2 linked regions of the Candidatus Chlorohelix allophototropha genome follow. The protein of the gene in region 1 interacts with the protein of each later gene in a pairwise test. Links are inferred from orthologs where the notes say so. Each region holds a gene or a part of one and is shown on either strand. Other genes may lie near its edges.

Region 1 (6,038 bases):
ATCAGATATGGGCGGTTGTGGGTAACGTATAGGGTATGTTCCGGCTAGCTAACTGCTCTTGGACTGCTCCAGCCCATTTGATGGGTAAATCTTCCGTGTAGCTGCTTCTACGCCCTGCCGAATCGAGATACTTCACTTTTAGCTTCATCCCGATGAAATAATAAGAAATGATGGTGTGATACGGTATGTATCTTGCTGTGCTAATAATCCCGTTTTCTCTGAATTCAACTTTGCCTAGAGGAATAAATAAAGTTGCGAAGAGGTTGATGGTCAAAAGGCTAAGGGAAAAGTAAAAGGGAAGAGTTTCTGATAGCATAGCCTTATCAGGCGTTAAAGTTAGTGTTAAGATTAAAAAAATCGAGGCAAAGGCACCTATAATAATTGAAACTAATCTCCACCTTGTATCAAAGCTGCACAGCAACACGCCCGCGCTATTTTTCAAGCGGTTTACCTTGCCTCTTTGAATGGCGCTTACAGCGACCATGAAAACGATGTTGAACCCATAAAATATAGCTAAAGTGGGAGGATTATCTTTAACAAGCTGGTATAGAGGGAAGAACCCTAGCAAAATAATGATGCTTATTATTACTGCCAGTGCCTTCTTCAAGCCAACCATTTTAACCTCGATTTCTATGATAAATTTCAGCCTGTAATTTATTAAAAAGTATTGCTAAAGCCTTGTCAATCGTAAAATTAAACCAGGTGAGGTATTGCGCCCACTTTTTTTGCCGATTTGCTACAATACTGACCAAAACTATCTTTAAGTACATTTAGCACTAGGAGAGGTAACAGTGCAAATAAGAGCAGCCCAACTCAATGACTCCCACGCTATCACCGAGATTTACAATCAGGGTATAGATGATCGTATTGCTACCTTTGAAACACGCTCACGCTCTTCCGAAGATATATTGAGCTGGTTTGATGCGCAACATCCAATCGTGGTGATAGAAGAGGCTGGAAAAGTAATCGGTTTCGCTTCTACCTCAGATTACCGGAAGAATCGGGAATGTTATGCCGGTATCGCCGAATTTTCGGTTTATGTAGCGCGTGAAGCACGGGGACGTGGTGCGGGTAAACTGGTGTTGGAGGCTCTTATATATGAGGCGGCAAAAGCTGGATTCTGGAAATTGGTTTCGCGGGTTTTTGTAGAGAATAATGCCAGCCTTAGCTTATTGCGTTCGATAGGGTTTAGAGAGGTTGGCATTTACGAAAAACATGCCAAATTGGAGGGTGTGTGGCGTGATGTGGTGATTGTAGAACGCTTGATTGAGGCAAATCTTTGACGGAGTAACTTCACATAATCATAAGCATAGGGTTATACTTTCAGCCAAAAACCAGATTTTGCGCTTGCAAAAATAATGCGCTTGTGATAATATTTTAGATGCGCCGGGAAGCCGTCGCAATAAGGTTAATAACTGCGAACGGAAGTAGTAAGCCACCGCACCACAGAGAGTTTCCGAGGGTGGGAAGGAAACAAGCAAAGGCTGAACTCGTCCGGGAGTTGCAGCGGTAAACCACACAGGTAGCCGTCGCCGGGAAAGCCCGTTATAGCCGAATCAAGCGGATAGCGCCTTCTACGTTTGCATGGGGATGTAGCTCAGTTGGGAGAGCACAACACTGGCAGTGTTGGGGTCAGGGGTTCGAGCCCCCTCATCTCCATCTTTTTATTAAAGGGTAGGCTCTATCAAGTAGGGTGGTACCGCGCAAGGTCAAACGCCTTTCGTCCCTAAGCAGTCAAGGCTGGCTTATGGGAACGGGGCGTTTTTTGCTTTTATAATTATGATTACATATTACGAACAAAAACAAGATTTGATAAATTACACCATCCGGTACGCCACAGAGGCAGATATTCTTGCGGTTCGAGATGTGGCGCGTATAAGCTGGGATGCTACTTATTCGGAAATAATTCCGCCTGAAACTCGCGCTATATTTATCAAGCGCAGTTACTCCGATCAGGCTTTGAGACATTTTTTGAATCGCGCTGGGAAGGATAACTGGTTCTTGGTGGCAGAATCCACAAGTTCGGGTGTGGTTGGCTTTTGCGAAGTAATGTTGCGCCCCGGCTATAACCCTGATGCCGAAATAACCCGCCTCTATTTCCTTCCAGAGTGGCAGGGGCACGGCATTGGTACTGCTCTTTTGAATGAAATGCTGGCAATACTGCGCGGTCTTGACCCTGAATCCGGTCTTAGACCGCCCCGACTGTGGTTGACGGTGGCAGCACAAAACCAGCCTGCCATTGCCTTCTATCAGCAGCGGGGCTTCCAGTTTTATCGCGATTATGCTATCAACCTCCCCGAAACGCACGGTATAGTGCAAGCGTTGGAGGTAAAAGAATATATGCTGGAATTGAATTCACGGAGATAGATTATGGATACTCAAATAAAACCTGAAGTAAACAGGGCGGAAAAGCCGGTATATCGTCCGGCAGATATAGAATCGAAATGGCAAAAAATATGGGAAGAAGCGGGCGCAAATCACGCCCCTGATGATGATTCCCGCCCTAAATTCTATAACTTGGTGATGTTTCCTTATCCTAGCGGTGATTTGCATATCGGGCATTGGTACAACTACACCGGGGTAGATGTGTTCGGTCGTCTGATGCGGATGAAGGGCTACAATGTGATGCAACCGCTGGGCTTCGATGCTTTCGGTTTGCCTGCCGAGAATGCCGCTATAAAGCGTGGAGTACATGCGCGCAAATGGACTTTGTCCAATATTGCCAAAATGCGCTCACAATTGAAAACGATGGGCGGTATTTGGGATTGGCAGCGCGAAGTCATTACCTGTAACCCGGATTATTACAAATGGACTGAGTGGTTCTTCCTAAAGCTGTACGAGAAGGGCTTGGCGTATCGCGCCAAAGCGCCAGTTAACTGGTGTCCGAGTTGCCAGACGGTATTGGCGAACGAACAGGTGTTGGCTGACGGCACTTGTGAGCGTTGTAGTACGCTGGTGTACAAGCGCGATTTGGAGCAATGGTTCTTCCGTATCACCGCTTACGCCGACCGTTTGCTGGAATATAAGGACGTTAGCTGGCCCGAAAAAACCATGCTGATGCAGCGCAACTGGATTGGACGCAGCGAAGGAGCGCGTGTCAATTTCAAGGCTACCGGATGGGATGGTCAGGAATACGATTTGCCGATATTTACCACTCGTCCCGATACGGTGTACGGTATCACCTTCTTTGTGTTAGCGCCGGAACACCCGTTGGTAGAAAAGCTGACTACACCCGACAAGCAAACTGAGGTAAACGCTTACATCGAGAAAGCACGTGGTGAAACTGACATTGAGCGGCAAAGCACCGATCGCGAGAAATCGGGCGTGTTTATCGGCAGTTACGTAATCAGTCCTTTCACGGGTGAGAAAGTGCCGATTTGGATTTCGGATTATGTGCTGATGGGTTACGGTACAGGCGCAATTATGGCGGTTCCTGCTCACGATCAGCGTGACTTTGAGTTTGCCCGCAAATTTAATCTACCTATTCGCTTGGTTTATATGCCGGACGATCGCGAGTTGAGCGAAGATTCGATGAGCGAAGCGTTGGTACATGAAGGGCATGTGGTAAACAGCGGGTCGTTCAACGGTTTGCCGGATAATCAGGAAACCGTCAAGCAGTTTATTGACCATATCGAGCATGAGGGTTGGGGCAAGGCAGAAGTCAATTATCGCGTGCGTGACTGGTTAATCAGCCGCCAGCGATATTGGGGTGCGCCTATCCCGATGGTCTATTGCGACACTGATGGTATCCAGCCTGTGCCGGAAGAACAGTTGCCGGTATTGCTGCCGGAGGAAGTGGAATTTAAGCCCACCGGGGAGTCACCTTTGAAGTACATCCCTGAGTTTGTGAACACCACCTGCCCTAAATGCGGTGGTCCGGCGCGGCGCGAAACTGACACGATGGACACTTTCATGTGTAGCTCTTGGTACTTCCTGCGCTATTGTAGCCCGATTTTTGAAGGGGGCGCGTTTGAGCCGAACCTGATTAAAAAGTGGATGCCGGTTGATCAGTACACCGGCGGGGCGGAACACGCCACTATGCACCTGTTGTACGCACGTTTCTTTACGATGGCGCTGCACGATATGGGCTACCTGAGCTTTGAAGAACCTTTCACACGCCTGTTCCATCAAGGTACAATCTTGCGCGACAGTAAGAAGATGAGCAAATCGAAAGGGAACGTGGTTGCGCCAGATGTGCTGGTTAATCAGTACGGGGCGGATGCGGTGCGTGCCTTCCTGATGTTCCTAGGACCCTTTGATAAGGGCGGTAACTGGACAGACACTACTGAGATGCAGATTGGGGGAATCTACCGCTTCCTAAGCCGTGTATGGGCGCTGGTGACAGATACGGTGGCGTTCGACAAGGGCGGTAGCGTTGATTCTAAAATCGAAGCGGATGTGCGCCGTTTGCAACACAAGACGATTCGGCGCGTGCTGCAAGATTTGGAGTCGTGGCAGTTTAACACTGCCTTGTCCGGCTTGATGGAATATAACAACGGCTTGATAAAGATGGCGCAGGATACTCCCGCCGTTCAAGCCAGCGCCGCTTGGCGTGAGGCGTTAAATACAATGCTGGTGTTGTTGGCTCCATTGAGTCCGCATATCACCGAAGAGTTGTGGCAAATTACCGGACACGAAACCAGTATTCATATCGAGACTCTGCCCATCTACGATGCAGCATTGGCAGCCGATGACTTGGTGACGTTGGTGGTGCAAATCAACGGTAAGTTGCGCGAACGTATTGATATTCCCGCCGATATGGGCGAGGATGAGGTTAAAGAGACGGTGCTGAGTGCGCCGAAAATCGCGGCAGCCATCTCTGGCGCTACCCCGAAGAAAATCATCTACGTGCCGGGCAAACTGGTAAATATAGTGCTGTAACCAGAAGAAAAACGGAAGGGCGGAGTGTGATGCTTCGCTCTTTTTTATTGCAAATCAAAGAGGCGTTGTAGCCAGTTTATTGAAAGAGTTACAACCCCCAAGGATTATTGCGCTGGAGTAGCGAGAAGAATTTTTGCTGAACCTCGCTGCTCACCTTGTCGCCGATACGTACCATGAACATATTGGCAGCGTCCATAATGACATTCGGTTCGTCTGTATCGTATTGATCGAAACCCCCCGATTCGATGACACGTTTGAGCATTTTGCGATATACAAAGCGATTCAAGCCCACTGCTTCGCTATCCCAATGCCATGCGAACTCGTAAGAGGTGACGATTTTGTCGCGCAACCATTCCTCACCTTCGAAAGCAGCCCGCATAAGACGATAACTCAAACCCACGCCACGCCACTCCCGGCTAACCTCGATTGCGCCGAACTCGTACACGTTGGGCGACATATCCACTTCATTCAGCCCATACCAGCGATCGTATTCGTCTATAGGGTGCATACAGATATACCCAGCAATTTCACCTTTTGCAGTATGCACCAGCACCACGTTGCCAAGCTCCATCCCCGCAATTTTTATCAGATTGGCTTTCTGGCGTTCTAGGTCATAGCGAAAGAATATACCCAAGCCTTCGCTCAAGCTCATTTTTTCGATAAAAGAAGCGGGTACACGCCGCCGGAAGTAGAATACCTCGTTCGGAGTTGTCAAGCTTAAGGTATCTAGCAGAATACCTTCAGGCTCAATAGCAAGCCTTTGCAGGGGTGTTGAATCGGTCATAGCTTTCTCTATTACCTCTTCGCTCAGAATCGGATTTACTGTTGATATAATACCAGCAAAACTCGGTCTAGCTCAACCGCTTGCACCCGGGTATATTTGCGGTCGAAGTCTGCCATTAAGCTTACCTGCCAGTCTTTGCTATGTGCCCAAGGTATATCTAACCCAATCGGCAACGGTCGCGGTTCGGCTAGCGGGTTATCGCCCTGATATAGTTCAAAAAGTACCCAAAAACGCTTGAAGCGTTTACCTACATCTGCGCTGGCAATAGTTTCGGAATGTAATTTTTCTACTAACAACGGAAAAATATTGGGGGTAGGGTAATCCGAGAGGGAATATTTGGGCGGCAACGCTTGCGCCCCGTAGTAAACCAGTG
Region 2 (5,804 bases), 170 kb from region 1 along the record:
TTAGCGCGTTGCAATCGGCTGAAATAAATTTTTTGTCCAGATATTTCCACAAACTGTGGAAAAATATTTTCATTTGCTGGGATTGTGTTATAATTTAGCCCAAATATATCTTCTAAAATACCGTAATACTCTGAAAACTAGGTCGAAAAGGAGCAAACCAAGTATGAAGGTTAGTTGCCTGCAAGAACAACTCAGCAAGGGCTTGTCGGTAGTCGGGCGTGCCGTTTCCACCAAGACTACATTACCGGTTTTAAATCATATTCTGATTGCTACCGAAACTACCGATGATGGCGGGCGGTTAAAGTTGGCTGCGACTAATCTTGAAATCAGTATAACCTACTGGGTGTCGGCGCGTGTGGATGAACCGGGCGAAATCACTATACCGGCGCGCCTTCTTTCTGATTTTGTTTCCAGCCTCGGCAATGAACAAGTACATATGAGCCTTGATGAACAAACCCTTTCGCTCAATGTACGTAGCGCTCGTTATGAAGCCAATATAAAGGGTATTCCCGCCGAAGATTTCCCAACCCTACCAAATGTAACCAATCCCGGCAATAGCGCCGAAATCGCTTCTAATGTTTTCCGGGAGGCTGTGAGTCAGGTGGCTTTTGCTGCCAGCACCGATGAAACTCGCCCGGTATTGACCGGACTTTATGCCAGTTTTAACGGTGATAAAGTCACTATGGCGGCAGCGGATAGTTTCAGACTTGCGGTTAAAGAAGCTTCTTTGCTATCTTCGGTAAGCAATAATTTCAGTATAATTCTGCCTGCTCGCGCTATGTTAGAGCTTTCCCGTATTGTTAGTGACGATGATTCGCCGATCGAAATCAGCGTTACTGCCAATAGGAGTCAGGCTTTGTTCAAAGCGCAAGGGATTGATTTTACCAGCAGCTTGATTGAAGGGAGTTTCCCCAATTTCCAGCATATCATCCCCAAACGGTTTGATACCCGCACCTTGATTAGTACCGCCGATTTGCTCAAAGCCGTTAAGGTATCCAGCTTGTTTGCGCGGGATAGCGGCGGCAATATAATTCGGATGGCGGTTACTCCGGGCGAGGATATAACTCCCGGTAGCGTTATGCTGACGGCTAATGCGGCTGAAGTGGGCGATAACCGCAACGAGCTTGAAGCGACGGTAGAGGGACAGCCCGCCCAGATCGCTTTTAACGCCAAATATTTAACCGATGTTCTAGGAGCGATAAACACCGCGCAGGTTGCCATCGAACTCCAATCTCCTAGTAATCCGGGCGTTATCAAACCGGTAGGCAAAGAGGATTACACCCACGTAATTATGCCGATGCACCTCGCCAATCGCTAGAAATTTGCAGATATTTTCAAAGAAATAGAAAATGGTTAAGGGCGCTGTGATGCGCCCTAATTTTACGGCAACGAAAGATGAACCATACTCCAGAAAATGAAGATGCGTTATCGCGGCGGGTCGCTGAGCTAATACATCGGCTTGAATATCACAATTACCGTTACTACATACTAGATGACCCAATTATTAGCGATGTCGAATATGACGCTTTATATCGCGAACTAAAGCAAATAGAGGAATCTCACCCCGAACTGATTTCAGATGATTCGCCTACTCGCCGGGTGGGCGTTTCTACCGCTCAGACCGATTTTGCTAAAGTGCGCCACCCTTACCCCATGTTGAGCTTGAGTAATGTGTTTAGCATGGAAGATTTGGTGCGTTGGGATACTGCCGCTCGCAAATTCTTTCCCGGCAAGGTTGACTTTGAATATGTAGTAGAACCTAAAATTGACGGACTTTCGGTTGCGCTTACCTATGAGGATGGCGTGTTGGTGCGTGGCGCAACGCGGGGTGATGGCACTATTGGCGAAGATATTACACTGAATATCAAGACCATTAAGAGCGTGCCGCTCAAGTTGCGTCAATTAGAGGGTAAGCCTGTTCCCCGCCGCATTGAAGTTAGGGGCGAGGTTTATCTGGCTATAAAAGATTTTGAAACACTGAATCGTGAATTGGCAGAAAAGGGGGAGAAGCTTTTTGCCAACCCTCGCAACAGCGCTGCCGGTTCTTTACGCCAAAAAGACCCTGCCATTTCAGCTTCGCGACCGCTTAGTATCTTTCTATATAACCTCGGTTATATAGAAGATGGCTTGGAAATTCAAACCCAGACTCAAGCGCTCGAATATTTTCGGGAACTTGGCTTTCGCACCGCCAAAGATATTAAGCTATGCCGAACTCTTGAAGAAGTGGAAAACTGCGTCAGAGATTGGCTGGCACGCCGCGACTCGCTCGATTTTGAGATTGACGGCGCAGTGATTAAGCTTAACGATTTCAAGACTCAGGAATTGTTGGGCTATGTAGGGCGCGACCCGCGTTGGGCTACCGCTTATAAATTTCCGGCGCGAGAAGCTACTACCGTTTTGAAAGCTATTACCATATCGGTACGGCGCACGGGTAGTATCACCCCAAAAGCAGTACTTGAGCCGGTGCAAATCGGCGGTACTACTGTACAAAACGCTACCCTCTTTAATGAGGATGAGATTCGCCGCTTGCATTTGAAAATCGGCGATACGGTATTGGTTAAGCGCGCCGGAGATGTGATTCCCAACATTGTGAAGGTTCTCGATGAGCGGCGCACAGGCAATGAAACCGACTTCGAGATGCCCAAAAATTGCCCCAGTTGTGGCTTCCCAACCCGCCGTGACCCTGAATACGCGGTTTTATATTGTACCAACAACTCGTTTGATTGCCCTGACCGCATCCGTGACTGGATTAATCATTTTACCCAGACGATGGGTATGGAAGGGTTGGGCGTAAAAATAACCAACCGTTTCTATGATGAAGGCTTTATCCGCGACTTTGCCGATATTTACAGCCTTAAAAAAGAACAGTTGACCTCCCTTGAGCGTTTTGGCGAAAGACTTGCCGATAAGTTGTTGGCACAAATTGAGGAAAGCAAACAACGCCCGCTCTCGCAACTGCTGGCAGCTTTGGGAATTGAGGGTATCGGGCAGAAAGCGGCTGAAATGCTGGCACAGCACTTTAAGAGCCTTGCGCGTCTAAGGGCTGCTACCATAGATGAAATTGCCGAGATAAAAGGGATGGGTAAGGTTGCGGCACAGAGTATCGTTGATTTTTTTGCCAATGCTCGCAACGTTGCGTTGGTGGATAAATTGCTAGCTTTCGGGGTGCGTACTAGCGACCCGGAAGATAGCGATGAGAAAAGCAGCAAACCCTTTTCCGGTATGACCTTTGTTTTGACCGGAAAATTGCTAAACTATACTCGGCAATCGGCTGAGGAGTTGCTCAAGCGCAAAGGCGCTACCGTGGGCAGTTCGGTCAGCAAAAATACAACCTATGTGGTTGCGGGTGAGGATTCTGGAAGTAAACTCGCAAAAGCTCAGGCGCTCGGAATCAAAATTCTATCTGAGCAAGAATTTGAAAAATTGGTCAAGGATTAGGCAGTAGTAGGAAAGCGAATTTGGAGAAGCTTTGCAGTTAATTGTTTTGATTATTTGAATTCAGCTTATTCTGAACATTGTATTATATCTTGGAGAAAAAATGGCATATAGCGAACCTATAAAATCTGATAGCCCTGTGGTAAAGGTGCGGCAAATTGCCCGTCTTGCCCAATTGATTCTGGATTTACGGAATGAATACGAACAACGCTCGCGCCCCGATACTCTTCGCCAACTCAAGCAGCGCGCTGCCGAATTGAATGCGCTGGCGCAAGAACTTGAAGGCGAAACGCCCCAACCTTCCGAGAATCAGGAAAAAGGCTCAAAATAACTTTCTGCTAGCATCTTATCAATTTACCGGCTGTTTCCTCCCCGGTGTTTTCTGCTACGTTTAAACAGTTTATCCGGTATTCAAATTCTCCGATTTTTTGAAAATTGGCGTAATTCGCGTAATTTTTTTGTATAGCCTGCGTTTTATTAAGTAGAAACCTACTGATAGTGTTGGTATGAAGAGTTCGCAACAAATTAGTAAACGCAGGAGTAATCAAATGAAATCCTCAAGCTTTTTTTCTTCACATCGTCGTCTGTTTCTTTTCGGCTCAATCGCGCTGCTTGTGCTGCTGGTTGGTTCAGTGGCAATAGGTATAATGGCAAGCCCCAGAGTAGGAAATGTTTTTGATGAGGTTTCGAGCGGAATTGGCTATGCGCCGCAACCCACCGCTGCTGCCGCCGGTTCTGCCGCTAAAGCGCCCGCACAGGATTATGCTAGCGGCTCAACCTCTACAAGTTCTGGCAGCTATAATATAGGGACAAGCACGGACAAGATGATAATCCGCAATGCTACCTTAAATGTGACCGTAGAAAATATGGAAAAGACGCTGGCTGATATTCGGGCGCTGGTGGCGCAGCAACAAGGTACGATATTTAGTAGCAATACTACTGTCCGCAATGAACAAACATATGCCACTTTGGTGTTGCAGATTCCATCCGGCGCGTTTGATGAAACAATGACCCGCCTACGCGCTCTGGCTTATAAAGTGGATAGCGAAAATACTACCAGCCAGGATGTCACCGAAGAATATGTTGATTTGGACTCGCAAATGCGTAACCTTAAAGCAACCGAAGCTCAGTTGTTAGACTTGCTGAAAAAGGCTACTAACGTGAATGAAACGCTGACGGTTCAACGCGAATTAACCAACGTTCGCGGCGAAATCGAGCGTCGGCAAGGCAGAATGAACTATTTGCAGAAAAAGAGCGATTATTCGCTGGTAACTCTCAATATTTCGCCTAAAGGCGCACCCTCTACATTGAAAGTGGGCAATAACTGGGACTTCGGCTTAATCTTGTCGGATGCGTGGGAAGGTTCTCTGCGTGGTTTGCAGGGACTGGCAACCGTAACCGTAACCCTCGCGGTATATGGCATTTGGCTTGTGCCTTTGCTAGTACTGGGCTTCTACTTCGGCAGGAAATTCTACCGTCGCTTCCGCTCACTCGCTTCGCAGCAAACTAATTAAATCGAGTAAGGCTGGACTGAGTATAAATAAAATTCTTAGCCCAGCCTTAATCTTTTACTAATAAAGCTATTTATCCACAATTGACTCTCGTTTTCCACAAAATATCCCCATTTATCCACATTATGGAAAGCAGATTGCGGCTTAGGCTTAAAGCTGTTAAAATTAACCTACTTTAATAGGATAATTTAATTTATAAAGAAGCTTCAGGTTTTGAAGAGCAAAATTATCGCAATTGCGAATCAGAAAGGTGGTGTGGGTAAAACCACTACCGCCGTAAGTCTTAGTGCGGGTTTGGCTGCCGAAGGCTACCGTATATTGCTGGTAGATAGTGACCCACAGGGGAATGCTACCGGTAGTCTTGGTATTAACAAGCGCGAGTTGGAAGTATCGCTTTACGAGGTGCTGGTGGGCGAAAGTACCGCTACTCAAGCAATACTGGCTTCTGGTAGGGAAAGGCTGGAACTGTTACCCGCTTCGGTAGAATTGGCGGGCGCAGAGGTAGAGCTTACCAGTTTGACCGATGATGAGCGTGCCTTTCGTTTGAAAATGGCGTTGGAGCCTGTACGTTCTCGCTTTGACTATATCCTGATCGATTGCCCGCCTTCGCTAGGTCAAATAACTGTGAATGCGCTGACTGCTGCTGATGGTGTAATCATTCCGATCCAGTGCGAATATCTGGCGTTGGAAGGCTTGACACAGCTAAAGAATACAATTGATCTGGTAACAGCCGCGCTCAACCCTCGGCTGACCATTTTTGGCATCATTATGACGATGTATGATGGGCGTACCAACCTAGCGTTGCAAGTGGTTGAAGAAGTCAAAAAGTATTTTCCGGAGCAAATATTCAATACGGTT

Evidence for each region.
Region 2: the proteins of leuS (region 1) and ligA interact in binary tests that used the Escherichia coli proteins (3 or more experiments, as listed by UniProt). The link is inferred for Candidatus Chlorohelix allophototropha from one-to-one orthologs.

What each region holds. Positions count from the first base shown.
Region 1 is NZ_CP128399.1:253,993-260,030, forward strand. The notes cover bases 1,992-5,125. They hold leuS (leucine--tRNA ligase), read left to right. Parts: upstream 1,992-2,370; coding sequence 2,371-4,881; downstream 4,882-5,125. Other genes in these bases: OZ401_RS01155 (GNAT family N-acetyltransferase), read left to right, coding at 1,992-2,367; OZ401_RS01165 (GNAT family N-acetyltransferase), read right to left, coding at 4,970-5,125. Also shown: OZ401_RS01140 (hypothetical protein), read right to left, coding at 2-616; OZ401_RS01145 (arsinothricin resistance N-acetyltransferase ArsN1 family A), read left to right, coding at 792-1,283; more of OZ401_RS01155, read left to right, coding at 1,780-1,991; more of OZ401_RS01165, read right to left, coding at 5,126-5,665; OZ401_RS01170 (glycosyltransferase family 39 protein), read right to left, coding at 5,701-6,038.
Region 2 is NZ_CP128399.1:87,402-93,205, forward strand. Bases 1,017-3,916 are described here. They hold ligA (NAD-dependent DNA ligase LigA), read left to right. Parts: upstream 1,017-1,395; coding sequence 1,396-3,438; downstream 3,439-3,916. Other genes in these bases: dnaN (DNA polymerase III subunit beta), read left to right, coding at 1,017-1,318; OZ401_RS00415 (hypothetical protein), read left to right, coding at 3,539-3,766. Also shown: more of dnaN, read left to right, coding at 164-1,016; OZ401_RS00420 (DUF4349 domain-containing protein), read left to right, coding at 3,984-4,949; OZ401_RS00425 (ParA family protein), read left to right, coding at 5,160-5,804. UniProt on the Escherichia coli protein: DNA ligase that catalyzes the formation of phosphodiester linkages between 5'-phosphoryl and 3'-hydroxyl groups in double-stranded DNA using NAD as a coenzyme and as the energy source for the reaction.